DNA from 4 places in the Paenibacillus sp. FSL R5-0908 genome. Region 1 is predicted to be linked to each of the others. Evidence: riboswitches for the same ligand, from Rfam matches in the RefSeq annotation. Region 1 holds a riboswitch; each other region holds the start of a gene.
What was found. A riboswitch is a leader RNA that binds a small molecule or an ion and turns the genes downstream of it on or off. The one in region 1 is predicted to bind thiamine pyrophosphate.

Region 1 (6,111 bases):
CCTTTTCTTTGGGTGGTCAGATGTTTGCAGCTGGGAACACCTTTAAGGATATTGATAACATAAACGGCAAAGAAAAAATCATTTCTTTAAAAAATCAAGGGTTAATTAAAGGGGTCAGCGAATCTCAATTTCTCCCTGGCTCTAAGGTAACTACAGCCCAAGGGATTCAGTTTATCTCCGGCGGTCTCCAGCTCAGCCTCGCAGCCATAGACTTTAACAAAGCTCCTGTTGCCAGCGGCTTGTTCACAAAAGTAAAAGACAAAGCCTGGTACGCTGAAGCCTTCATCAATGCTTATTACAATCAAGTTAAGCTTCCAAAAGATATTGATCCTAGCCTAATTATGACCAAAGAGCAATTCACTAACTATCTAGTGCAAGCGATCGAAGGCGTTGGCAATCTGCCGATGATCAATATCGTTCCAGTAGATATCGCTGATGAAGCTTCTCTGACTCCTGCGTATCAAGGCAGTATTCAGCGCTCCCTGAAATACAAGATCAATAGCCTGGATGCTAACGGAAAGTTTAATCCAAAAAGCGAACTCACCCGTGCCGAAGCAGCGATTATGCTCTACAACGCTTTGGAGTTCCTGAAAACTGGAGTATAAGCCAAATTTCCAGTTACTCTTTTCATTTGAATAATCTACACACGAAAAAGCAGCTCCGGATGATTCCTGAGCTGCTTTTTCATATATATTGTCTTTCTACTCTTCTTCACCATTCAGTCTATTCAGAAATTGCAGAGCCCGGGGATTCTTCGGGTGCTCCAGCACTTCTTGCGGAGTCCCTTGCTCTAGAATATGACCACCATCCATCAAAATGATCCGGTCCGCTACATCGGCGGCAAATTTCATCTCGTGGGTCACAATCACCATAGTCATACCTTCTGCTGCTAATTGTTTGATGACCTTAAGCACTTCCCCTACCAGCTCAGGGTCGAGCGCCGAAGTGGGCTCATCAAACAACAGCACTTCTGGATCTACCGCCATAGCCCGGGCGATGGCCACTCTCTGCTGCTGCCCTCCTGACAGCTGATGCGGGAAGTTATCAGCTTTATCTGCCAAACCTACCTTAGCCAGCAGCTGAAGCCCCCGCTTACGCGCTTCTTCCTTGGATCGTTTTAAGACAGTTACCTGTCCCTCCATCACATTGCCAAGCGCAGTCATATGCGGAAATAAATTATACGATTGAAAGACCATCCCTGTTTTCTGCCGAAGGGCCAATACGGAATTCTGAGGAATTTTCTTATGATCTGTAAAATTAATGGTGATATCCCCAAGTGACAGGCTGCCTTGATCCGGGATTTCCAACAGATTAAAACAGCGCAGCAGTGTAGTCTTTCCGGAGCCGGATGGCCCAATAATGACGAGTACCTTTCCATGCTCCATTTTCAGATCTATACCCTTTAACACTTGGAGTGCGCCGAAGGATTTATGCAAATTAATGATTTCAATCACAAGTATCTCTCCTTTAGGTCGCAGAGTAACGATCGAGTCGTTTCTCCAAGTAATTTTGCAGCGCCGACAGCACAGAACAGAACACTAAATAAAACAATCCTGCTTCGGAGTATACCAGCAAAGGCTCATAAGTGGTAGAAGCTACCTGCTGAGCAGTTCTAAACATCTCCGTATAGGTGATGATCGCTGCAAGCGATGTATCTTTGACCAAGCTAATAAAAGAATTGGATAACGGCGGTACAGAAACGCGTGCAGCTTGTGGCAGAATTACGCGGCGCAGAGCCTGCCCACGAGTCATACCAACTGAGAAGGCAGCTTCCCACTGGCCTTTATGTATCGACAGGATAGCAGCGCGTACGATTTCCGATGAATAAGCCCCTACGCTAAGGGTAAATCCAATGGTGGCGGCAATGAAAGGGTCGAGTACAATACCAACAGCCGGCAAACCATAAAAAATAATAAATAGCTGCACTAACAACGGGGTTCCCCGAATGACCCATACATAAAAACGGGCGATTAGCTTCGGAATTACCCACGGTGAAAGACGTGCCAACGCGGTTAGGATCGCCAAAATCAATCCAAGCACAAAGGAAAGCAGCGCCAACGGAATGGTAAAAGCCACCCCGGCTTTAAGCAGGGGTAGCAGTGTATCTAAGAAAATTTGTATTTTGCGGTCATCCATTATTCAGACATCCTTTTTAGCTTCCAGGCTTAATTAGCCTTGCTAGCCTTGTATTATTTTGAAACGTCAGCTCCAAAGTATTTCTCGGAAATTTTCAAGTACGTTCCATCACTTTTCATCTCTTTAATCGCATCACTGACCGCTTTCACCAGCTCATCATTGCCTTTCAGGAATACCGCGGCACTTTGTGATCCTTCAGGAATCTCGTCAACCACTTTAATTTTTGCATCTGGTTTTTGTTTTTTCAGATCCAGATAAGACAAGCCATCATTCACAGTTGCATCAATACGTCCCGAAGTCAGCAGGTCCATCGCTTGATTGAAACCGTCCGTAGCTACGATTTCAGCACCGTTCTCACGAGCGATGTCGGATAAGTTACTTGTCAGGGATTGTCCGGCTTTTTTACCCTTTAGATCAGCAAAGGTCTTAATATCCTCATTGTTTTCGCTCACGATCAATACTGCCTTGGATACAATATAGGGTTCAGAGAAATCATATTTCACTTTGCGATCTTCGTTAATGGAAACTTCATTGAAAATGACATCAAACCGTTTCGCATCCATCCCAGCAAAAATACCATCCCACTGAGTTTCAAAAAATTCAGCTTCAACACCTAAACGTTTGGCTACTTCTTCGGCAATTTCTACGTCAAAACCAGTCAATTTCCCCGCAGTGTCATGATAAGTAAAAGGTGCATAAGTCCCTTCTGTACCTATCCGCAATTTGCCGCTGGCCTTCACAGCCTCCAAACTGTTTTGCGCTGAAGATGCTGCTCCACCAATCGTTCCAGCTGTTGGTTCAGCAGCCGTATTGGTATTCGAATTATTGCCGCAAGCCGCTACAAGGACCACGGTTAACGCCAATATAATAGTTAAACTCCATTTTTTCATTATTAAATCCCCTCTCTCTATCCGGTTTTTTTCCGGTAAATTGAATAGTACACTGCCATCACATGATCGTCAATACTTTTTTCCGATTATATACATCGGAATTGTAATATTAACTAGATTTCTACTTATATCTTACCCAATCTTGGATTAATCCTTCACTTCTTTCTCTCTTTACTTCTCAGAAAGATATGGTATATTTATAAACAAATTAATATGGACCTGTTATTTCACTAGGGGAGTCGGCCGACTGAGACGGAGCTTCAAGCTCCGGACCCTTGGAACCTGATCTGGATCATACCAGCGGAGGGAAGTGGAGCGGAATTTTCATCAAGCATGTTTAGTGTTATTATGCAGAATGAACTTTTTGACCCATTCATTTCCTCTGGAAATGAATGGGTCTTTATTTGTTTAGGCGCTCCACAAAAATATTAGGAGGTTAGATCATCACGACCATTTTATCTATTCAAGGCCTAACCTACTCTTTTCCGGAAACTGAACAACCCCCTGTATTCGCAAATCTATCCATGGATATCAGGCAAGGGGAATTCGTCTCCGTAGTAGGTGCTAGCGGATGCGGGAAAAGTACATTTTTCAAAACGATTGCCGGTTTACTCGAACCTACTCACGGAAAAATAAAACTCTCTACGAACCCCTCAACCGCTAGTCGTTTAGGCCAGATCGCTTATATGCCTCAGCAGGATTTATTGCTGCCTTGGAGAACAGTGCTCGACAACTGCCTTTTGCCCTGGGAGATCAAGCCCAGATTTAGTAAACAGGATACGATCACTCAGATTCGGGAAATGTTGGTCCGCTTCGGCTTAGCAGATGTAGAGAAGGCTTATCCCCATGAACTTTCGGGAGGAATGAAACAGCGAGTCGCATTTCTGCGCACCTTAGTGGCTGGAGGCGGAAGTGGTCTTATGCTGCTGGATGAGCCCTTTGGTGCTCTCGATGCCATGACCAAACGTGAGATACACCGTTGGCTGTTGGAGTTATGGGGTGAACTGAATCAGACGATTATGCTCATCACTCATGATCTGGAAGAAGCACTATTGCTCAGTGACCGGATTTATTTATTATCTGGCGGTGCGCACAGCGAATTACAGGAGATCGTTGTGGATCTACCAAGGCCAAGACATTATAAGATGAACTACGAACCCCGGTTTATAGCACTGCGGGCAGAGCTGGAGCGGAGATCACATGCGACCTATACCTTTTAAAAAACATCTAGACAATTATGGTCCCTTCGTTCTTCTGGTACTGCTCATTCTTGTAATCTGGGAGTCAGCTGTTCGCCTTCACATGATTCCAGCCTTTATTCTCCCTGCACCTTCATCTATTGGCTTCGCATTGATCGAGCACAGGCAATTATTATTCGGACAGCATTTATTGGCAACGTTACAGGAGATACTGGTGGGTTTTGTCCTTTCTGTGGTTTGTGGTGTATTGCTGGGCACTGGAATGTTCCTGTATCGCCCCATAGAAAAGGCCATCTATCCCTTCCTTATCATTAGCCAGACGATCCCATTAATTGCGCTATCCCCCATTTTTATTATGTGGTTCGGATATTCGCTGTGGAGCAAAGTGGCTGTGGTGTTTTTGACGGCTTTTTTTCCAGTCGTAGTGAGTACATATGATGGACTTCGTACAAGTGGCCAGACCTACAAGGACTTATTATTAACATTTGGTGCAAACCGCTGGCAGCTGCTTGTCAAAACCCAAATTCCACTGGCGTTGCCTGCCTTTTTCTCTGGCTTAAAGCTGTCCATTGTATACTGCGTCATCGGAGCTACTATCGGGGAATGGCTCGGCGGCAGTAAAGGACTCGGTTACTTCAGCCGCAGAATGGCCGGAAATATGCAGAGCGATGAAATGTTCGCGGCTGTATTTCTGTTGTCCGCGCTTGGTGTTGTGCTTTTTCTGGCGATAGCTTTACTCGAACAATTATTTTTAAAGAAAAGAGGATCTAACCAATGAATCATTTAAAATCCCCACAACGAGGACTTATTTCTGTATTTCTAGTATGCACACTTTTGCTCTTAAGCAGCTGCGGGAAGGCAGACAAGCTAAATAACAACTCCCAAACCGGTTCCTCCAATACCGAAAATAAGCAGTCACACAAGCTGACGATTATGCTTGATTGGTATCCCAATGCCGTTCATTCCTTTCTATACGCTGCGCAACAGCAAGGTTTTTTCCAAGAGGAAGGTTTGGATGTCGAGATCAAAATGCCTGCGGACAGCAATGATGCCCTAAAGCTTGTAGCAGCAAATCAAATTGATCTAGCGCTCAGCTATCAGCCTCAGGTGCTTATGGCACGCGGCGAGAAAATCCCTGTACGTTCGATTGCAGCAATCGTGCGGCATCCACTGAATCATCTGATGGTTCCTCAGGCTGGCAGTATTCATAGTCCCAAAGAGCTCGCTGGAAAAAAAATCGGCTATTCCTCCATTCCGCTCTATGAAGCGATGATTCGGACAATGATCCAGAGTGATGGAGGCGATCCTTCATCCGCCAAGCTGATTGACGTAGGTTTTGACCTTATCCCTGCGATCTCTACAGGACAAGTGGACGCAATAATGGGCGGGTTTATCAACCATGAACAACTGATCCTTGAAAAAGAGGGGCATTCGGTCACCTCGCTTAATCCAACGGATTACGGAGTACCTGACTATTATGAGCTTGTGCTGGTGGCCAGCGAACAAGGATTGCAAAATTCTGAAGCTTACTTTAAAAAATTTCTAAATGCCATAACAAAAGGACAGGAATTTGTGGAGCAGAATCCTGAACAAGCCCTGGATTTACTGGTTGCACATGAAGATGCAACTTCACCGCTCGACAAGGAGATTGAGAAAAAAAGTCTTGAGATTCTACTGCCGCTGATGAATGCTGGCGATCAATCTTTTGGTTATCAAGACCCGACATCATGGGAAAAGGTTCAGGTGTGGTTATCCACCAACGATCTTCTACCAGAAGATATTAAAGCACAGGAAGCTTTTATCAATCTGTAGCATTTAGTTAATTATTTATCCAATCTTGAGGAGGAATTATGATGAGTTATTTAGCCAAAGTACGGGAAGCCAAC
Region 2 (6,111 bases), 3.3 Mb from region 1:
ATGAAGGACTTTCAATCCAAAAAAATGATAGAAACTATTACTTAAATCCTCTAAAATGGCTTCCTCTGAACGAATCGCTTCCATTTCATCAACTCCTATCTATTCAAAGTATAAAAGAAGAAGCCGCCAATGACGACTTCTTTTAGATATTTCTTTTTAGCAGAAAAAGTTATCTATAAATGAGGCTCCCGCCTTGGAGAAACTCTTCTGTCTTCTCTTGCATTCCTGATTCAATTCTCGTCGAATTACGGATATTATGAGAGATCTTCATACTGCAAAATTTCGGCCCGCACATGGAACAGAAATGAGCTGTTTTAGCGCCTTCCGCAGGCAATGTCTCATCATGATATTCTAGCGCTCGCTCAGGATCTATCGATAAATGAAATTGATCACGCCAACGAAATTCAAAACGGGCTTTTGAAAGAGCATTATCCCGGTCTTGTGCTCCTTTATGCCCTTTCGCCAAATCTGCGGCATGAGCCGCTATTTTATAAGTAATGACCCCTACACGTACATCTTCCTTATTAGGCAGGCCAAGATGCTCCTTCGGAGTTACGTAACATAACATTGCTGTACCGAACCAACCAATCATCGCTGCACCTATAGCAGAAGTAATATGATCATAACCAGGCGCGATATCTGTAGTCAGTGGACCTAATGTATAAAAAGGGGCTTCGTTGCAAGTTTCAAGTTGCTTATCCATATTCTCCTTAATCAAGTGCATCGGTACATGTCCTGGACCCTCTACCATCACCTGTACATCATGACTCCAAGCTATAGCTGTTAATTCACCTAACGTCTCTAACTCGGCAAATTGTGCTTCATCATTCGCATCAGCAATCGAACCCGGACGTAATCCATCGCCTAGGGAAAAAGAAACATCGTATAGCTTCATGATTTCACATATCTCTTCAAAATGTGTATATAAAAAGTTCTCTTGATGATGCGCAAGACACCATGCCGCCATGATGGAGCCACCTCTTGAAACAATACCTGTCATACGTTGTGCAGTCAACGGGATATAACGAAGCAGAACCCCCGCATGAATGGTAAAATAATCAACCCCTTGCTCCGCTTGCTCAATGAGCGTATCACGGTACACTTCCCACGTTAAATCTTCCGCTTTTCCATTCACTTTTTCCAACGCTTGATAGATAGGCACCGTTCCAATAGGAACAGGAGAATTGCGGATGATCCACTCGCGTGTAGTGTGGATGTTTTTACCTGTGGAAAGATCCATTATATTATCTGCACCCCAGCGGGTGGCCCATCTCATCTTCTCTACCTCTTCCTCTATGGAGGAGGATACTGCGGAATTTCCTATATTGGCATTGATCTTCACTAAAAAATTTCGTCCAATAATCATCGGTTCACTCTCTGGATGATTGATATTCGCTGGAATGATGGCGCGGCCGCGGGCCACTTCATCTCTTACAAATTCCGGTGCCACATTCTCACGAATCGCAACGTATTCCATTTCGGAAGTAATAATTCCTTTGCGTGCATAATGCATTTGAGAGACATTACGCCCCTTTTTCGCTCGCAAAGTTTTTCTATGGAGCGCTGGAAACACTTCCGCCACAGCTTTTCCCGTTGCATTCCCGTTATCTTCAGGCTTCACGTTTCTTCCTTCGTACGCTTCCGCATCCCCTCGTTCCTCAATCCAGCTTAGACGATTGGGCTCTAACCCCTGACGAATATCAGTTTGAATATTAGCATCCGTGTAAGCCCCGCTTGTGTCATAGACATGAATTGGGGCATTCTCCTCTTCGCCGTCTATGCCCGCAGTTGGACTAAGTGAGATCTTCCGCATAGGCACCTGAATATCAGGCCGTGAACCCTTTACATAAACTTTTTGACTTGCTGGAAAAGCTGATAAATTGATTGGATCGTTGTTCAATTCGCTTGTCATCTCAATTCCTCCTATAAGGTGATTTGATCAAGCGGAGACGGTCTACTCCCCACACATAGAAAAGGCCACATCTGTATAAGATGAGGCCTTAGAGTAGACAAATAGAAATAGAGCTCCATTTCCTCCGCTGGCATTATCCAGATCAGGTTTGACGGTCGATAGTTATAACTATCCTCTCAGCCTGGTCCCACCAAGCTCCCGTGACTATATAATTGCTACTTCAAAGTATAACCGAAAAGAGAGAATTATCCAAATCTACTCAAATGTGAGATCAACGTGTACGTTAGTATAGCACCAGTACCCCAAATCCTTCCAGAAGCACCTCGCCCGAGAATGTTGTGCCGCTCAGTAAATCTGTTTTGGTCTCATGAAGATGGATCGTGACAGGAGTCTCACTATAATTAAGCAAAAAAGCATAACTGGAAGAAGCTCCGGTACGGACTTGCAGCTCTACCTCTTCTGGGAGCTCCAGCCAATCTGCTGGCGATTGTAGATCCATTAAATTTATGATCTCAGCCGCTGCCTGTTCATTAAATACGGCTCCGTAATACCAAACCTCACCCTTGCCGCGACGATTTCTAGTTACCGCCGGTTTTCCTGCATAATAATCAGAGGCGTAAACCGCCATCACTTCAACCGAAGCTTCCTCTATTTTGAGAATATCATTAAAGTCATCTGCTCCTGTAACGACTTCGGTCGCGCCCGACCAGCTAATTGTTGTTGGCTGACGACTGCCCTTAACCATTGTGAATTCTTCAACTGTGATCCCGCATAGATCCTTAGCAGCACCTGGGAAAGGACGCATATAACATTGACCGCGCTCATCCTTATAGCCAGTTCTACAGCCGAAGATCAGTTTGCCGCCTTGTTGAACATATTCATCCAGCAGAGACGCTGTCTCATCTGTCATAATCGCTGGGTGAGGATAGATAAGCACGTCGTACCTTGCAAGCTCCTCCAGCGTTGTTTTTTTGCGCAGATAGAGCACGTCATTCGGGATATGCTTCCGCTGAAGAGCCTTGTACCACTCCTTATTGCTCTTCCACATAAACGGGCCATGCCAAACATCGTATTCTCCATCCCACTCATTGTCATAATCACGAACAATAGCAACGTTAGCCTGATTATGAGTACCGATAAACGCTTGACCTGCTGCTGCCAGCTCCTGACCGATCTGCCCCGCTTCCCGCACTCTCCGGTTAGGCTGATTATGATAGTCATTGATTCCATGCCAATAAATTTCATTGCCCATCGTAGCTGTCCGCCAGCGGAAATATAGCACCATATCTGCTCCATGAGCGATCGACTGATAAGTCCATAACCGCATCTGCCCGGGCTTTGGAGAAGGCATATCCATCCGGTTCACCCAGCCACCCGGGCCCGACTGCTGCTCCATAATGCAGAAATTCGGGGATATCGAACGAACAACAGATAACGACAGTCCCCAGCCTCTATCATTCAGCGGATTCCGCTCATTGGGGTCATAAAAAATAGTAGAGAACTGAGGATAGGAATCATAGCTGAAGAAATCCAGCAGTTCATCCGTCATTTCATGGCTATCAAGATGCCCGAACAGACCGTTCGTGGTTACCCATTGCTTAGGGGCAAGTTTACGAATGATATCCGCTTGGTTTTTGGCAAAAGAAATTGTATTGTCCGAAATAAACCGTTTTTCATCCAATGCCTGATGAGGATTGGGCTGCTTCGGTACTGGAGTCGGACGTGGGAGATAGACCTGAGACCAGTCACTATAGCTTTGATTCCAAAAAACAGCTCCCCAAGCCTCGTTCAAATGCTCAAGCGTAACATATTTATGCTGTAGCCATTCCCGGAAAGCCTTATGGTCACTCTCCGAATAAAATTCACTGATCTCACAGTTGAGCTCATTATCAATTTGCCAGCCAACTACACCCGGATGATTGCCGTAATGTTCAGCCATTTGTTCTGCAATACGTGCACACAGTTCCCGGTATTTAGGACTGCTGTAATTATAATGACGGCGCATGCCATGCTGAAGTGTAACACCTTCGTAGGTTACATTTAAAACTTCGGGATATTTATCAGTCAACCAAGCTGGAGGCGTCGCCGTCGGAGTACCAAGTACAACCTGAAGACCATATTTATGTGCTAGATCAATCGCCCGATCAAAGAGCCCGAACTGAAACTCCCCTTCTGCCGGTTCAAAAATAGACCAAGCAAACTCCCCCATCCGAATGATCGTAAAGCCGAGTTCACGCATCCGGCGATAATCGTCCTCCCACATGTTTTCTGGCCAGTGCTCCGGATAATAACAGACGCCAAGCTCGAATTTTTCAGTTGCGACAGGTTTCTTCATCATTACCTCCAAAGTATTAAAAATATGCTTTCAATATTTTATAATTCTATTGTAGTATCAATGATAAGAGGTCTTATATAACAAAATATTGCTATCATATAACAATCTTGCGTTTATTGCCTTAATCCAACTTGCGCTCTGTTGCGCTACAGAAATGGGTGCTGCCAAACATGAAGAAACAATGGTATTTGCCGACACCGGCTTTTTCAAAATATGTCTGTTATCCTGAATTTTTGGGACATTACACTCACTTTCCACAACATACAGAGAGAAGAAGCGAAGGGTTTCTTGGGAGTTATAACCTGCATTTGATTTTTGGTGGGGAGGGTTATGTATTCCATGAGGGCGAACGTATTCCGATGAGTAGAGGACGAGGTTTTCTGTACCCAAAAGGGGCTTATCAGCAATACGGCTCTGACCCAGGCGAGCCTTGGGATGTCCGCTGGGTTCATTTTAACACTGAAATTGTCCTTCCCTTATTAGAAGAAGTGGACCAGTCTCGTGCATACCTGTTCACTTTTGATTTGGATGCTAAGCTGGACGAGCTATTCGAGGAAATGTACCTACTGAGCGCTTCCTACGTGACCCGTAGCGAACCAAGGCTATCTGCTCTGCTGTATGAGCTTCTAGTGAACTTGCTGCAGAACTCCGAGCCGCTTCACGGCTCAGTACCGCACGAGGTTAGACAGTCCATCCGCAGTGCAGCAGATATCATTCATGTCGAATGTGCCAGCCCTTGGTCTCTTGAATCGATGGCAAGATTGACCGGTTACAGCAGCTATCATTTTCTAAGGCTGTTCCGGGTGGTTATGGGTAAAACTCCAAACCGTTATTTAACCGATTGTCGGCTGGCTAAAGCCAAGCTTTTACTGGTTTCCACAGGACTCTCCATTGCTCAGGTTGCTACTCAGTCCGGTTTTGCCCAATCCAGCTATTTTATTAAAGTGTTCAGAAGGTTTGAAGGCATGTCTCCTGTGAAATACCGGCAGGCTTTTGGGGCGTAGACGATCTTCCCCTATTCACTAAAGAGCTCGGGCTCCGTAAAATTTGGCTAGATGAAATTATTATTTTTATTTGTACTTTAAATTCCACTCCTTTGACCATTTTGGGAATGCTTCTCCGGTCAATTCTTCGAGTGTTTTTCCATCAATGGTGTAAACCCAGCCCATATGTAATTCAGCGAAATCAGGAAAACTATAGCCTCCTATCACTTGATCGTCTGCTTCTAGCAGAAAAATCAGGGTTTGTTTTTTTGTATTATCCTTCTCATTATCTAAGGGGTGATTTTTAACGATGAACTTACTTGTAGTTATTTCCTTGCCTATATAATCGACTGGATCAACACTTTGAACACTCCAGTATTGCATGTATGGCATGTCCGTCAGCAGCTTTTTATCTAATAAATATTCAGAAACAATTCCTTCATTACTAATGATCAAATAGCCCATATCGGTAATAAATTGTTCAGCTTGGCTATATTCTTTTTTTGAATTATCGCTAATTTGCTCATCACTACATCCCAATAAAAAGATTAAGAATAACGGAATTATAATCACCCTTAATTTGTTCATAGGTTCCTCTCCTTGGAGTGTTTATTATCTCCGCGATCAATTTATAGATTAATCTTATTGTATGAATTTAGTATCATCAAACTCTTTAGCGTCTTATAGGCTCTCCATTCCAACCTCGCTGTTTCACCGGGAGGCTCCCATTTTATCTGCCATCCTCCATCATCCTCCTGTTGGTATTCTAATACTTTTAAATGATCAAGAATGGTTTCATCAGAAAATATGCTGCTACAGTAAGAAGTTGGTGATGGCGAAAATTCTAGAGGAGAGAGTCCATAACTGTGGGATGCGGCATC
Region 3 (6,111 bases), 830 kb from region 1:
CTGACTTTGTAAGCGATAGGAGTTCTCCTCCTTAGGATCAATAGGGATGTTCTTAATTATATCAAGGATACCTATACATATGACCGTGTTGCAGTGTGAGCCGTTGATCATTCCATGGTTTACGTTACAAAAGGTCAAAAAAAAGAATGAAATCATCATTTGAATCAGTTTAGAGAACAGGGATAATGGAGGAACCTAGGAAAGTACTTCGAGAAACGGAAGGAAGTGTAATGAAGTGAGAAAGCTGTGTAGGAATATACTAATCTTATCTTCTTTACTAATGGCTTCATTGACTCTTACTCACGGTACAACAGAGGCAGCCTTTATAAAAGATGGGGCAGAGAGGCAACCTCCAATCCAAATTGCAAACGTATACAAGTTCAATTTTACAAACCAAGTTAAAACAGGGTATCAATCCATTAGGTATGATTCTAATCGCGGTGCACAATTGTATGACTCATCTTTAGGTTATGGTTTTGTTCAAGAGACCAACGCTTTACCCGCCAGAGAAGTGCACACCGACTCAATTACATCCGATGGAACAGGTTTTTTCATCACAGAACCTTATTTTTTTGCTGAACCTAAATCTGAGAAAGATAATTATAACAACTATGGTATGGCGTTTCGAATGGATGCGCCCCCTGGCACCTACAACGTATATGTAAAAACGTCTTCTGACGCAGAGGATGGGATCGTGTCAGTATCAGGAATGCAGACCAGCCGCTTGTTGAAAAGTGGACATTGGGACGCGGCAAAGCTTGTACCCGTCAATCATACGGCTGTAGCCAAAGGGAAAGAGTGGACTTATACGTATGTAAACGGCCGTGACCATATAGATATTGAGATCGAACCGAGCAAAGTGAACACAGCCGTGGGGATTGAGGAGATCATACTGGAACTGATTTTGCCACAGCATAGAGCAGCTGGAGCTCTTCCGAATTTATTTATACTTGGAGATTCCACGGTCAAGTCCTACACCTTCGACGAAGCACCAATGAGTGGTTGGGGTCAGATTATTGGCAGTATGTTTAATCAACATAAAGTGAGTGTAACTAACTATTCCATGGGAGGACGCTCGTTTAAAAATGCCTATACAGAAGGTCGCCTTAACGACATTTTACTGAATGGCAGCATTGGGGATTATGTGTTTATTCAATTCGGACACAATGATGAGAGTGCAGATGAGTTCAGACGTTACGGCAGAGGTTCGACCGAAGCAATGTATGAAAACTACCTTAAAGAAGTTTATCTCCCTGCGATTCAAGCCCGAGGCATGATACCAGTACTGGTAACCCCAATGTCCAGAATCAAAGGGAATGCAACAAGTCCGGGATATATCTATGAAAATTCTTTTAAATCAAGAAAGTTTGTAGATATTCTTAAACGGGTCGCAGATGAATCTGGAGTTACACTTATTGACCTTAACTCGGAAAGTCTGAAATATTATAACGAGATCGGTGTAGAAGCAATAACATCCCTCTTCATGTCAATTGAAGCCGGAGAAACGCCAGGCAAAACAAATGACGGAAGTTACGCTAACGGGCATCCTTCAAAGAAAGTCGATGGGACTCATTTTAAAGAAGCGCTCGCCAAACAATTTTCACGGATGATTGTCACGGAGCTTGTAGAGAAAGGTGCTACTGGCGATTCTACTGCTGCCTCCATTACTCCTTACCTTAAAGGGAACGTTAAGCATGCGGCACTAACAGGGAACTGGGGTAAGATTTTTCCGGAAATAACGAATGATACGACGACTGGGGAAGCTGCTTATTACCGTAATCAAATTGAAAAATTAATCCAGCTGGGAGTAATGGGCAAAGACCGTCATGGGAATTTTAATCCGGATACGGAGATGACAGTTGCTGAATTCACACGTAGTATTTCTAAGTTAATGAAAGTGGAAAGATCAGATCTTGCCTATTATCCGAAAGGTAAGCTGTCACGTGAAACGATGGGTGCTATTCTCTATGATGTTTACCAAATAAAGTTTGCTAATAAACCTAAGTACATGACTGATTATAACGGCACAGCAGTAGTGCCAGGAGATCCTGGCTATGATTCGAATCTGGATCCAGGAGCTAGAGGTGCGATGTACTATCCTCTTGTATCCTGGACGCAGCTTGTTGATACAGCGGACATTTCTCCTTATTTAATTTCAAAAGTGAAAAGTGCATATGAATTAGGACTCATTAGATCTGAAGTGGGGATTGCCAGAGGCAAAATGGTCAATGGGACAGAACTAGAACCTAAAGCTATAGTGACCCGGGAGAAAGCGGCTAAAGCTCTTTATTTCATGTGGGTGCTGGAACATGAAGTGAATGCAGAAAATCATGTTTCTTCTCTGAAATAGTTAGGTGAACAATTCAAGGCACAGCATCGATGCTGTGCCTTTTTGTATGCGGTGAAGTCCTCTCCACTTACAGCAGTTTACCTCTCACAGTTGTTTATTTCCACTTGCATTGTGGTAAGTAAGATTCGTAAAGCGATTTAAGAAAATGACAAACCCAGCGTATAAACGTGCATAGTTGTGCCATCCTAAGACGATCAGTTAACTATCAATTTGCTTAACGAGAGGAGATAGGGAAGATGTCAGGCAACAATAAACAAGCTACAAAAACCTTACCCCCACAGGAGCAGCATCATCAGCCAGGGATTGAGAGTGAAATGACGCCGCTGCCCAAATACGAGCCGGCAAATTATAAAGCAGCAGGTAAACTGCAAGACAAGGCGGCGTTGATTACCGGTGGAGACAGCGGAATTGGGCGTGCAGTTGCTGTGCTTTTTGCTAAAGAAGGCGCTGATGTGGTCATTTCATATCTTAATGAACACTCAGATGCAGAGGAAACTAAACGTCAGGTCGAGCAGGAAGGCCGCAAATGTATCCTCATTCCAGGTGATATCGGTGACGAGAAATTCTGTAAAGATCTTATTAAACAGACGGTGGAGAGCTTAGGAAAGCTTGATATTCTCATCAATAACGCGGCAGAGCAACATCCGCAAGCTAAGATCGAGGATATTACTTCCGAGCAGCTAGAGCGTACTTTCCGTACGAATATATTTGCGATGTTCTATTTAACAAAAGCAGCTATGCCTCATTTAAAAGCAGGATCTACAATTATAAATACAACTTCAATTACCGCTTATCGCGGAAGCCCGCAGCTGCTGGACTATTCATCAACTAAAGGAGCTATTCTTAGCTTCACACGATCCTTGTCCACGAATCTGGCAGAGAAGGGCATACGGGTAAATGGTGTAGCACCAGGTCCAATCTGGACACCGCTGATTCCCTCTACCTTTGATGCAAAACAGGTTAGCGAGTTCGGAGGTACACAGCCTATGAAACGGCCTGGACAACCAGAGGAGCTGGCACCAGCCTATGTATATCTGGCCTCTGACGATTCCAGTTATGTGACTGGACAGGTTATTCATGTAAATGGTGGCGAGGTAGTAAACGGTTAGATCAGTACAGCTAATGTGAATAAATGGGTGTATTTCAATAAAAAAATATGTTACTATAAACCACGTTAGTATTTTAAAATTGTATATTTATGTCACTAGGGGTGCCGATTGGCTGAGACGGAATGGATTTCCGGACCCTTTGAACCTGATCTGGTTAAGACCAGCGTAGGGAAGTGGAGGACGAATTTCTGTTGTCGGTCTATTTGTAGTGCCGTCTATATACAGATTCTGACTGCCTTCCTTACGGGAGGCAGTTTTTTTGTTTTTACTGACCTATAGGGAAGTGAGAGAGAGGAGATCGCGAGTGGTGCAAGCTGAGATCCATCTAATATCAGACGGCAAGCTGCAGCAAAGACATTTTGTTGAACTAGCTGTCACGGTGCAGACATGGGTCGATTATATTCACTTAAGAGATAAGCAATGTCCTGCACGCGAACTACTCGCTGCGGCACAGGAGCTGTTGGCTGCCGGTATGCCCGCTACCAAACTGATAATCAACGACCGGATCGATGTAGCCTTGGCAGCTGGTGCCGCAGGAATTCAGTTGGCTTGTCACAGTCTGAGCCCGGATACAGCCCGGCGAATTGCACCTCAGCTTCGGCTGGGGAGATCGGTTCATTCTCCGGAAGAAGCGGCGAATGCTTCAGAGCAGGGAGCTGATTATTGCTTGTTTGGTCATGTATTTCCCTCGGATAGCAAGTTAGGGCTGCCCGCACGTGGGCTAGAGCTGCTTGCAGAAACGGTGAAGACCAGCTCTATTCCTGTCATTGCGATTGGCGGAATTAGCCCCGCTAATGCGGCGCAGATCATCAGGAAAGGTGCGGCAGGAGTTGCTGTGATGTCCGGTATTTGCGGAGCGGATGATCCTTATGAGGCCGCCAAAGCTATTCATAAGGCGGTTCATTCATAGCCTGGAGGTAACAGCAGGGCCGAAGGGGGTGATTCAGAATGAAGCTGTTGATTAACGGGAAATCCGCAGAGTGTTCTGGTGGTATTCAAACTATAGCTGATTTGATCAGTCTTCCTGAGTGGTCGGGTCGTCTGATGATCATTGAGCTGAATGGAGAAATTGTCAGTAAGGAGAATTATGAAAGTACTGCTCTGAGCGAGGATGATCGTTTGGAACTGGTGCACTTTGTTGGTGGGGGTTGAGATGGAGCGGTATAGAATTTTGAGAAATTTATAAGAACCAAAGGGAGGTAATTTCATGCATGACCCGTTACATATTGGCGGCATCGAATTAACCAGTAGATTATTTATCGGAACCGGAAAATATAGCCGGAATACGCTGATCCCCGAAGTGATTGCTAGCTCTGGTTCTCAGGTGATCACTGTAGCGCTTCGCCGAGTGGACCCAGAAGCTGGCGCAGAAAATATCATGAACCACATTCCCGGCCATATGACTCTTCTGCCTAATACCTCAGGAGCGCGCACAGCGGAAGAGGCAGTCCGTATTGCGAGATTAGCAAGAGCTGCGGGACTGGGGAACTGGGTCAAGATCGAAGTGATCAATGATCAGAAATACCTGCTTCCAGATAATCTGGAGACCATACGAGCTACAGAGATTTTAGCAGCGGAGGGTTTTGTAGTATTGCCTTATATGAGTCCGGACCTTTCAGCTGCTTTACGTCTGAGAGATGCCGGTGCTGCTGCTGTGATGCCGCTTGGTGCGCCGATCGGGACGAATCGCGGCCTGCGCACCAAGGAGCTTGTGCGTATTCTTATTGAAGAAGTGAATTTGCCAATTATTGTAGATGCCGGGATTGGCAAGCCGTCGGAAGCGGCGGAAGCAATGGAGATGGGGGCCGCTGCTGTTCTGCTTAATACGGCTATTGCAACGGCACGTAATCCGCTCGTCATGGCGGAAGCGTTCCGTGAGGCGATATCCGCTGGCCGTAAAGCTTATTTGGCAGGACTGGGTCCTGTAGAAGAAGTTGCTTTTGCTTCGTCACCGTTGACTGGATTTTTGAACTGAATTGGATAGGTTCACCAAAGGAGGGAGGATTAGCATGAGCTTTTTTGACACACTGGCCCGCTTGGAGCAGTATCCTTATGAGCAGCTGTGGAAGGAGTTCCGGGAGGATGACGTTAAGCGGGCGCTTGGAAAAGACAAGCTGAACGAAAATGATTTGCTGGCATTGCTCTCTCCGGCAGCAACGCCGCTGCTAGAGGAGATGGCGTCGGCAGCACAGCGACTGACCCGTGCCCATTTTGGTTATTCGATGCAGCTGTTCACACCGATGTATCTTGCGGATTTTTGTGTGAATCATTGTACCTACTGCAGCTTCAGCTCCATTTATGATTTTCCGCGCAAAAAGCTGTCCTTGGAGGAGGTCCGCAGGGAGGCAGAGAAAATTGCAGCTACAGGTCTGCGGCATATCCTCATTTTGACTGGTGAATCGCGCTGGGAGAATCCTGTCTCATATATTAAGGATTGTGTAGATGTACTCAGGGGATTTTTTTCCTCCGTCAGTATTGAGATAAATCCTCTATCAACTGCAGAATATAAAGAACTTCTTCAAGCAGGGGTGGATGGACTAACACTATACCAAGAGGTTTACCACCAGGAGACTTACAGAAAGCTGCATGTTAAAGGGCCAAAAAGAAACTACCGGAATCGCCTGGATGCACCTGAACGCGGCTGTCAGGCAG
Region 4 (6,111 bases), 2.8 Mb from region 1:
GAGCCGAATCCGGCCTGAAGCAGCAAATCAACGGTATAAATCCCGTAGAATGAGCCGAATCTGGCACGACGAAGCAAATCAACGGTATAAATCCCGTAGACTGAGCCGAATCCGGCCTGAAGCAGCAAATCAACGGTATAAATCCCGTAGAATGAGCCGAATCCGGCTCGAAGAAGCAAATCAACGGTATAAATCCCGTAAATGTCCCCAGCCCAACCCGGTTACTATCCATTACCAACACGGAGGCCGTTTTCGCCACACATTTAATGTGATCCCTACTATGATGAGTGAAATTTGTTTAATTGAGCAGATACATCCACGTCAATTATAAATAGGGCAGGAGTTTATCGCTGCAAATAAAAAACTGACACCGCTATACCAGCGATATCAGTTTACAGTGCTTAGCGATTAAGCTAGCGGCTGCCTATTTTTAACTTGTTCCTCTCGCATCCACTGTGACAACTGGCGTTTGAGCTTAAGGAACTCGGGAGAGTCCGTAATCTCATCACGGCGTGGCCGCGGAAACGGCACATCGATTGTATGCAGAATGGAGCCGGGGCGGCCGGAAAATACATAGATACGATTAGAGAGCAGCAACGCTTCTTCGATGTTGTGAGTAATGAACAGCACAGAGCGGCGATTCTCTTCCCACAGCTCAAGCAGCCAGCGCTGCATTTCACTGCGAGTTAGTGCATCGAGTGCGCTGAAAGGTTCATCCAGCAACATTAGCTCCTGCGGAGCGAGCAATGCTCTGAGAAAAGCTGCACGCTGCTGCATTCCGCCAGACAACATATGCGGATAAGCATGTTCGAACCCGCTTAATCCAACCTTGGCAAGCCACTGGCGTGCTTCCTCGCGGGCTCCATCCCGCAGTGTGCCCTTGATCTCCCCAGCAAGCAGCACATTATCCTCAATCGTACGCCAAGGAAAAAGAGCAGGCTGCTGCGGTATATAACTAATTTCACCGCGTTGACCTGTAACGACCTTACCGTTCATGCGGATCGTGCCTGCATCGGGTTTCACAAGGCCGCCAATCATATGGAATAAGGTGCTTTTTCCGCAGCCGGAAGGACCAACGATCGAAACGAATTCTTGTTGCTCTACCTTGAGAGAGACATTATTCAGAACATTTGTCTCACGGCGACGATGGGAAAAAGATTTGGAGATGCCGCTCACTTCAAGGGCGGGTGCCACGGTATGAGCTTCAGGAGAGCTTATGACTTCTGTTGTTCTGTGTTGCATTTGCGTCGCTTGAGACATACAGGCATCTTCCTTTCTATGAGTTACGGCGCGGCTTCCAGCGAACCAGCCATTTTTCCAGCAATGCAATAATAGCAAAGAGTACAAGACTTAAAAGTACAATAATAACAATAGCGACAAACATCCGATCCGTACGATAAGCGGATTTCTGCAGAAGCATATAATAGCCAATACCTTTATCCGCGCCAATCCATTCAGCGACCACGGCGCCCATAACCGCATAAGTAGCAGATATTTTTACACCGGAAAATAGTGCCGGGATAGAAGAGGGCAGCTCCAGCTTGGTGAAGATTTGCCACTTGCCTGCGCCAGCCATTTTCATATAATTCATCATGACCTGATCACTTTGGGCCAGGCCGCCCATCGCAGCGACAGCTACCGGGAAGAAACATACTAGTGTAATCAGCACGATTTTGGGCAAAAGACCAAAGCCGAACCAGATAATGAGCAGGGGCCCGAGCGCGATGGAGGGAACATTTTGACTCAGAATAATAAGTGGATAAAAAGCCCGTCTAGCCCAAGGTAAAAGATGCAAAAGCAAAGCAACGATCAGGCCTACCCCCGTACCAATGGGAAAACCAATTAAAGTTAGCCGCAGCGTAGCCATCGTATGAGCCCAAAGACCAGAAGCGTTACTGGTGGATTCACGGGCAATATCAGCAGGACTCGGCAGAATCCAGGCTTCAATATGAAATACAGATACAGATAGCTGCCATACGGTTAAAAAGAAGACGACCGCCACAAGGGGCGGCCATATTAGCTTCCAGGTCGATCTCACGGCCGATATTTCTCCGTCAATTTATCCATGCTGATTCCGTTAGGATTATGAGCGATTTTGATCTGCGAAATTACGCTTGGACTACCTGCTTCGATCAACGCCTCCTGCATCTGACGCACAACCTCCAGCAGTTCGCTAAGCTCACCTTCCATTGTGGTTTCCAGCGGATTCACCTGATGTTTAACACCGGATTTCTGAATGACCTCAATCGCTTTATCTACGTATGGGATGGAATCCTCATTGTTCGGAGTTTTTGGAATTACTTGAATGCTTAGTAGGGTGTTAGCCACAATAATCAATCCTCTCATTTTATAAGGTAAGTTCAAAAAGCCAACTTTGATAACGAAGTAACTCAGGAAGCAAACTCGACATCGAATCTTGAACGAACTTGGGAAGTCCGGTACTCACGTAGCACATCACTACGCTCCGTTCCTCCTTCCTCAAGTAACGTCCAACCTTCTTGGTTCTGAAGTCCGCTCTCTACTCCGCCGGTAAAAAATCATTACTGAATGCACTAGCGGCATCCAGCGGTTTATCCAGCAACTTCAGATCATACATCCAGTCACCGTAATTTTGCCAGACCTCGGTTTTTTGCTCGCCCCAGCGGGCAGCATCGTCCTTGTATTTTGGGCTAAGCCATTTTTGGCTAGCTAGGACAAGGTCGGCATCCAGGTCAGGAACCGCCTTCGATAACATACCGGCAGCCTCTTCCGGATGATCAATAGCATATTGATAACCTTTTGATGTGGCTTTCATGAAGGCCTTCACCAGCTCAGGATGATCTGCAATTTGCTTCTCACTCGTCGTCAGCACAGGCGTGTAATAATCGAGCTGTGGCGCATAATCCTTTAAGTACAGCATATCCAATGGCTCGCCACGCAACTCAGCCTCAACGCCAGTCCAAGCGTAGAAAATCCAGGCGAAATCAATGTCACGTTTGACGGCGGTAAAATAATCAGCTTCACCGATACTGATCAGCTTCACCTTTTTTACATCGCCACCTTCAGGATCCATGATAGCTTTCATGGCTGCTTCTTCGGCTGGTGAGCCCCAGCCTCCGTAGGTTTTACCTTCGAAATCCTTTGGTGATTTAATATTGCGATCTACTGGAGCGGCGAATCCCGACGTATTATGCTGAATAATAGCTGCTATCGAGACAAGGGGTACGCCTTGTAGACGGGCTAGCGTTAATCCTTCTTGCGCGCTGATTCCAAAAGCGGCTTCGCCAGAGGTAACCATAGTATCAGAACCCGCTGCGCCTGGCTGAACGATTTCGACGTCCAGACCTTCATCAGCGTAGTAACCAAGATTCTTAGCTACGTATAGACCGGTATGATTCGTGTTCGGTGTCCAGTCGAGTGCGACTTTAACTTTGGTGAGCTCTTTTGGAGCATCCGTCCCAGCCGTTGCAGTTGGATCAGTAGCATTTGCTTTGTTTCCGGCTGTATTCCCATTGTTGCCGCCGCATCCGGCAATGGCAAGAATGAGTACACAGGTGAGGCACAACGTAAGTGCTTTTTTGAGGTGCATGTCTTCTTCTCTCCTTTAAGGTTACAAGAATCCCGTCTTCACAACATGAACCGTAAAGTGTAGTATGTACGTTTTTCTACATCTTTTAGTGATCTTACAAAAAAAGCGCCCCGAGTGATCGGGACGCTGGCTTGGCGCAAGGTTAGTCAAGGTCACAGGGACCAGAACCAATTGGCGATTCCTACGCTGGCATTATCCAGATCAGGTATAAGGGTCAGTATCTTGTGGGATACAATCTCAGCCGGCCAATTCCAGCACCCCTGGTTCTATGAAGTTAACGGGTATTTCTATGTGCAATATAAGTAAGCATAAGTTCTGTACCCATACTTTATATCTTATATTTCTCGCATACGGTGTATTATAGACGGCTGTACTCGGAATGTCTAGTAGTGCACTCCTGAATTTTTCCAATCCAGTAGTTTCTTTTTTGCTAGTCTAGATCTTTATATTTTTTGCGGTGACGCCGTTTAAGCTCACTAACCAGCGCCCCTAGCGTGAGGACAACGCTGATCAGAATCCCGCTCATGATCACGAAGAGGGCAAGAAATTCAAAGGGGGAATATCCAATCATTTTACTCCATTGAATCTTTCCATCCAGATCGTCAATGACCTGATTCATGCCGTAAATCCCGCTTACTACCGTAAATACAGTGAGAATCATCAGCAGATTATCCCGTCGCTTGGATTGAAACTTATCCTGATACTGAAACAGGTCATTTAAGGTTTCTTTCACTTCCTCGAACAAAGCGTCGTTTCCGTATACTTTACGCAGCTGAAGAAATATCTCCCGGCCCTGCGACTGGGAAATCAACTCCAAGAAGTAGAACTTTGCCGAGAACTTATTAATGGAGTAGATTAGATTGTCTATTTCCTCATAATCATGATTAATCCGAAGTCGGGAGTGCATATTGGCAAGCTTTAGCAGAACGATTTTGTGGAAAATATTGAGTAAAAATCCGTAATAATATTGCCCGTACATCTGGTTGGCTAGACTAACAGCAATTTCCTGTTCAGCGCGGGTCATGCAGCAAAAAGTCTGCTCATTCATCATATAATACGTGTCTGGACCCCAGCGATTATAGGAGTGTTCATGACAATAGTTCGCAATATATGCTGGATCGCTGGCACTGGCATAGGGCTTTCCGTTCAGATCAATTCCATCAAGCTGTGAGGCACGATAGCGCAGATTTACACTAATCTCATCAGAGCTTTCTTTATTCTGAAAGCCGTAAAAAGCTTGCACCTGCATTCTTTCATCTACGAAAAAAGGAAGGGTCTCGAAATAAGCCCCATTGATATCCGATTGATCCAGATATGGCTCCAGTCCATCCACCAAATTTCGGAAGACAAAATCCTCTACCATCTCATAGGTCTGTTCCCCGCAATGAATATAAGTGTAATCATCCTGTATGAAGGTATTCTCTAGCGCACGGAAACGATCCGCGAATTCTAGGGCAATACTAAAGGGAATTGAATCCCCCTCCAGCTGGACACGTATCGTCACGAATCCAAGCTGAAAAGGACATATGAATATATCTGTCGAGAGAATTTTGAAAAATATAGATTGCTGCGGAATCTCCAGAATGCAGTCGAGATTATTTACTCTGGAAAAACGGCGAAACGAGTCGGCATCCTTCCTGCGTGGAAAAAGGACGTGTGCAGCAAACGGTAAATAGGTGCGTTCCATTCGTTCATGGGAAACACAGTAGCCATCTCCGTAATAGGCAGCTTCAAGCTCTTTATTATCCAGAAAAAAACGTGTGAAGCCGTCGTCCTGTAATTGCTGGATAAGCTGCTTAGAATCGCCCTTTTTTATAGAAAAGGGAAATATAAACTGCATGAGCGCAGTATGTAACAAAGGCTCAGTTGAAGACTCATTTAAAGACTCATTTAAAGACTCATTCATTCATTGTCCATCCTTGTGCTCAGAATATGCTTATAGATCACATTACCCTAAAAGGATAACGTTGATACTGTTCTAAATACGGGAACTCTTTCCTTTCACCGCTTGCATGGATTGGAACCTCCATGCGGCAATGCTTAGCAGAAACAAGAAGGCGGCAAAAGCGGCGAGTAATCCGGCTGTTTGTGCCACTTCTAAATGGTCCATAGACCAGCCCATAAACAGAGGTAGCAAAGCACCGCCAACACCTCCGGAAGCAATCATAATGCTGGGTGTTGACTCTTCAGTGCCAGGCAGCATTTTGCTGGAGAAGACTAAAGCAATGGAGAAAATACCGGACATAAACAGCCCCAGCAGCAGAATTACAATGAAAGCAGCCATTCGATTGTCAGTGAACGGAAAGAGTGTCAGCAGTAACAAGGTTAGTAAACAGCTGCTGAGAATGTACACGCGATAAGATATTTTTTCGGCAATTACACCCGCAAACAATCTTCCTGTAGACATCGCCAGCCAAAAGAAAGTGACTGTCAGTGCTGCGGCAGACTCCGTCATCCCTAGCTTGGCAATAAAGATAGCCGGCATAAAGTTGACTAAACTCATCTCTGTGCCTACATAAAGAAAAAAGAAAACGATGAAGATC

Region 2: another riboswitch for thiamine pyrophosphate. It lies ahead of thiC (phosphomethylpyrimidine synthase ThiC); the one in region 1 lies ahead of MKZ09_RS14340 (ABC transporter ATP-binding protein).
Region 3: another riboswitch for thiamine pyrophosphate. It lies ahead of MKZ09_RS10385 (thiamine phosphate synthase); the one in region 1 lies ahead of MKZ09_RS14340 (ABC transporter ATP-binding protein).
Region 4: another riboswitch for thiamine pyrophosphate. It lies ahead of MKZ09_RS02125 (ABC transporter substrate-binding protein); the one in region 1 lies ahead of MKZ09_RS14340 (ABC transporter ATP-binding protein).

What each region holds. Positions count from the first base shown of each region.
Region 1 is NZ_JBBOUV010000001.1:3,221,402-3,227,512, reverse strand. It holds gene MKZ09_RS14360 (S-layer homology domain-containing protein) at 1-605, shown strand, start outside; gene MKZ09_RS14355 (amino acid ABC transporter ATP-binding protein) at 702-1,454, opposite strand; gene MKZ09_RS14350 (amino acid ABC transporter permease) at 1,468-2,136, opposite strand; gene MKZ09_RS14345 (amino acid ABC transporter substrate-binding protein) at 2,190-3,026, opposite strand; TPP riboswitch at 3,249-3,352, shown strand; gene MKZ09_RS14340 (ABC transporter ATP-binding protein) at 3,551-4,246, shown strand; gene MKZ09_RS14335 (ABC transporter permease) at 4,227-5,003, shown strand; gene MKZ09_RS14330 (ABC transporter substrate-binding protein) at 5,000-6,037, shown strand; gene thiM (hydroxyethylthiazole kinase) at 6,079-6,111, shown strand, end outside.
Region 2 is NZ_JBBOUV010000001.1:6,566,730-6,572,840, forward strand. It holds gene MKZ09_RS29665 (phosphotransferase) at 1-84, opposite strand, end outside; gene thiC (phosphomethylpyrimidine synthase ThiC) at 170-1,912, opposite strand; TPP riboswitch at 2,015-2,124, opposite strand; gene MKZ09_RS29675 (beta-galactosidase) at 2,196-4,247, opposite strand; gene MKZ09_RS29680 (helix-turn-helix transcriptional regulator) at 4,418-5,251, shown strand; gene MKZ09_RS29685 (hypothetical protein) at 5,318-5,818, opposite strand; gene MKZ09_RS29690 (hypothetical protein) at 5,860-6,111, opposite strand, start outside.
Region 3 is NZ_JBBOUV010000001.1:2,389,272-2,395,382, forward strand. It holds gene MKZ09_RS10375 (GDSL-type esterase/lipase family protein) at 236-2,350, shown strand; gene MKZ09_RS10380 (SDR family oxidoreductase) at 2,587-3,459, shown strand; TPP riboswitch at 3,547-3,648, shown strand; gene MKZ09_RS10385 (thiamine phosphate synthase) at 3,767-4,369, shown strand; gene thiS (sulfur carrier protein ThiS) at 4,408-4,611, shown strand; gene MKZ09_RS10395 (thiazole synthase) at 4,667-5,434, shown strand; gene thiH (2-iminoacetate synthase ThiH) at 5,469-6,111, shown strand, end outside.
Region 4 is NZ_JBBOUV010000001.1:471,233-477,343, forward strand. It holds gene MKZ09_RS02105 (hypothetical protein) at 1-179, opposite strand, end outside; gene MKZ09_RS02110 (ABC transporter ATP-binding protein) at 409-1,242, opposite strand; gene MKZ09_RS02115 (ABC transporter permease) at 1,277-2,038, opposite strand; gene MKZ09_RS02120 (thiamine-binding protein) at 2,035-2,328, opposite strand; gene MKZ09_RS02125 (ABC transporter substrate-binding protein) at 2,519-3,568, opposite strand; TPP riboswitch at 3,730-3,840, opposite strand; gene MKZ09_RS02130 (hypothetical protein) at 3,999-5,474, opposite strand; gene MKZ09_RS02135 (MFS transporter) at 5,547-6,111, opposite strand, start outside.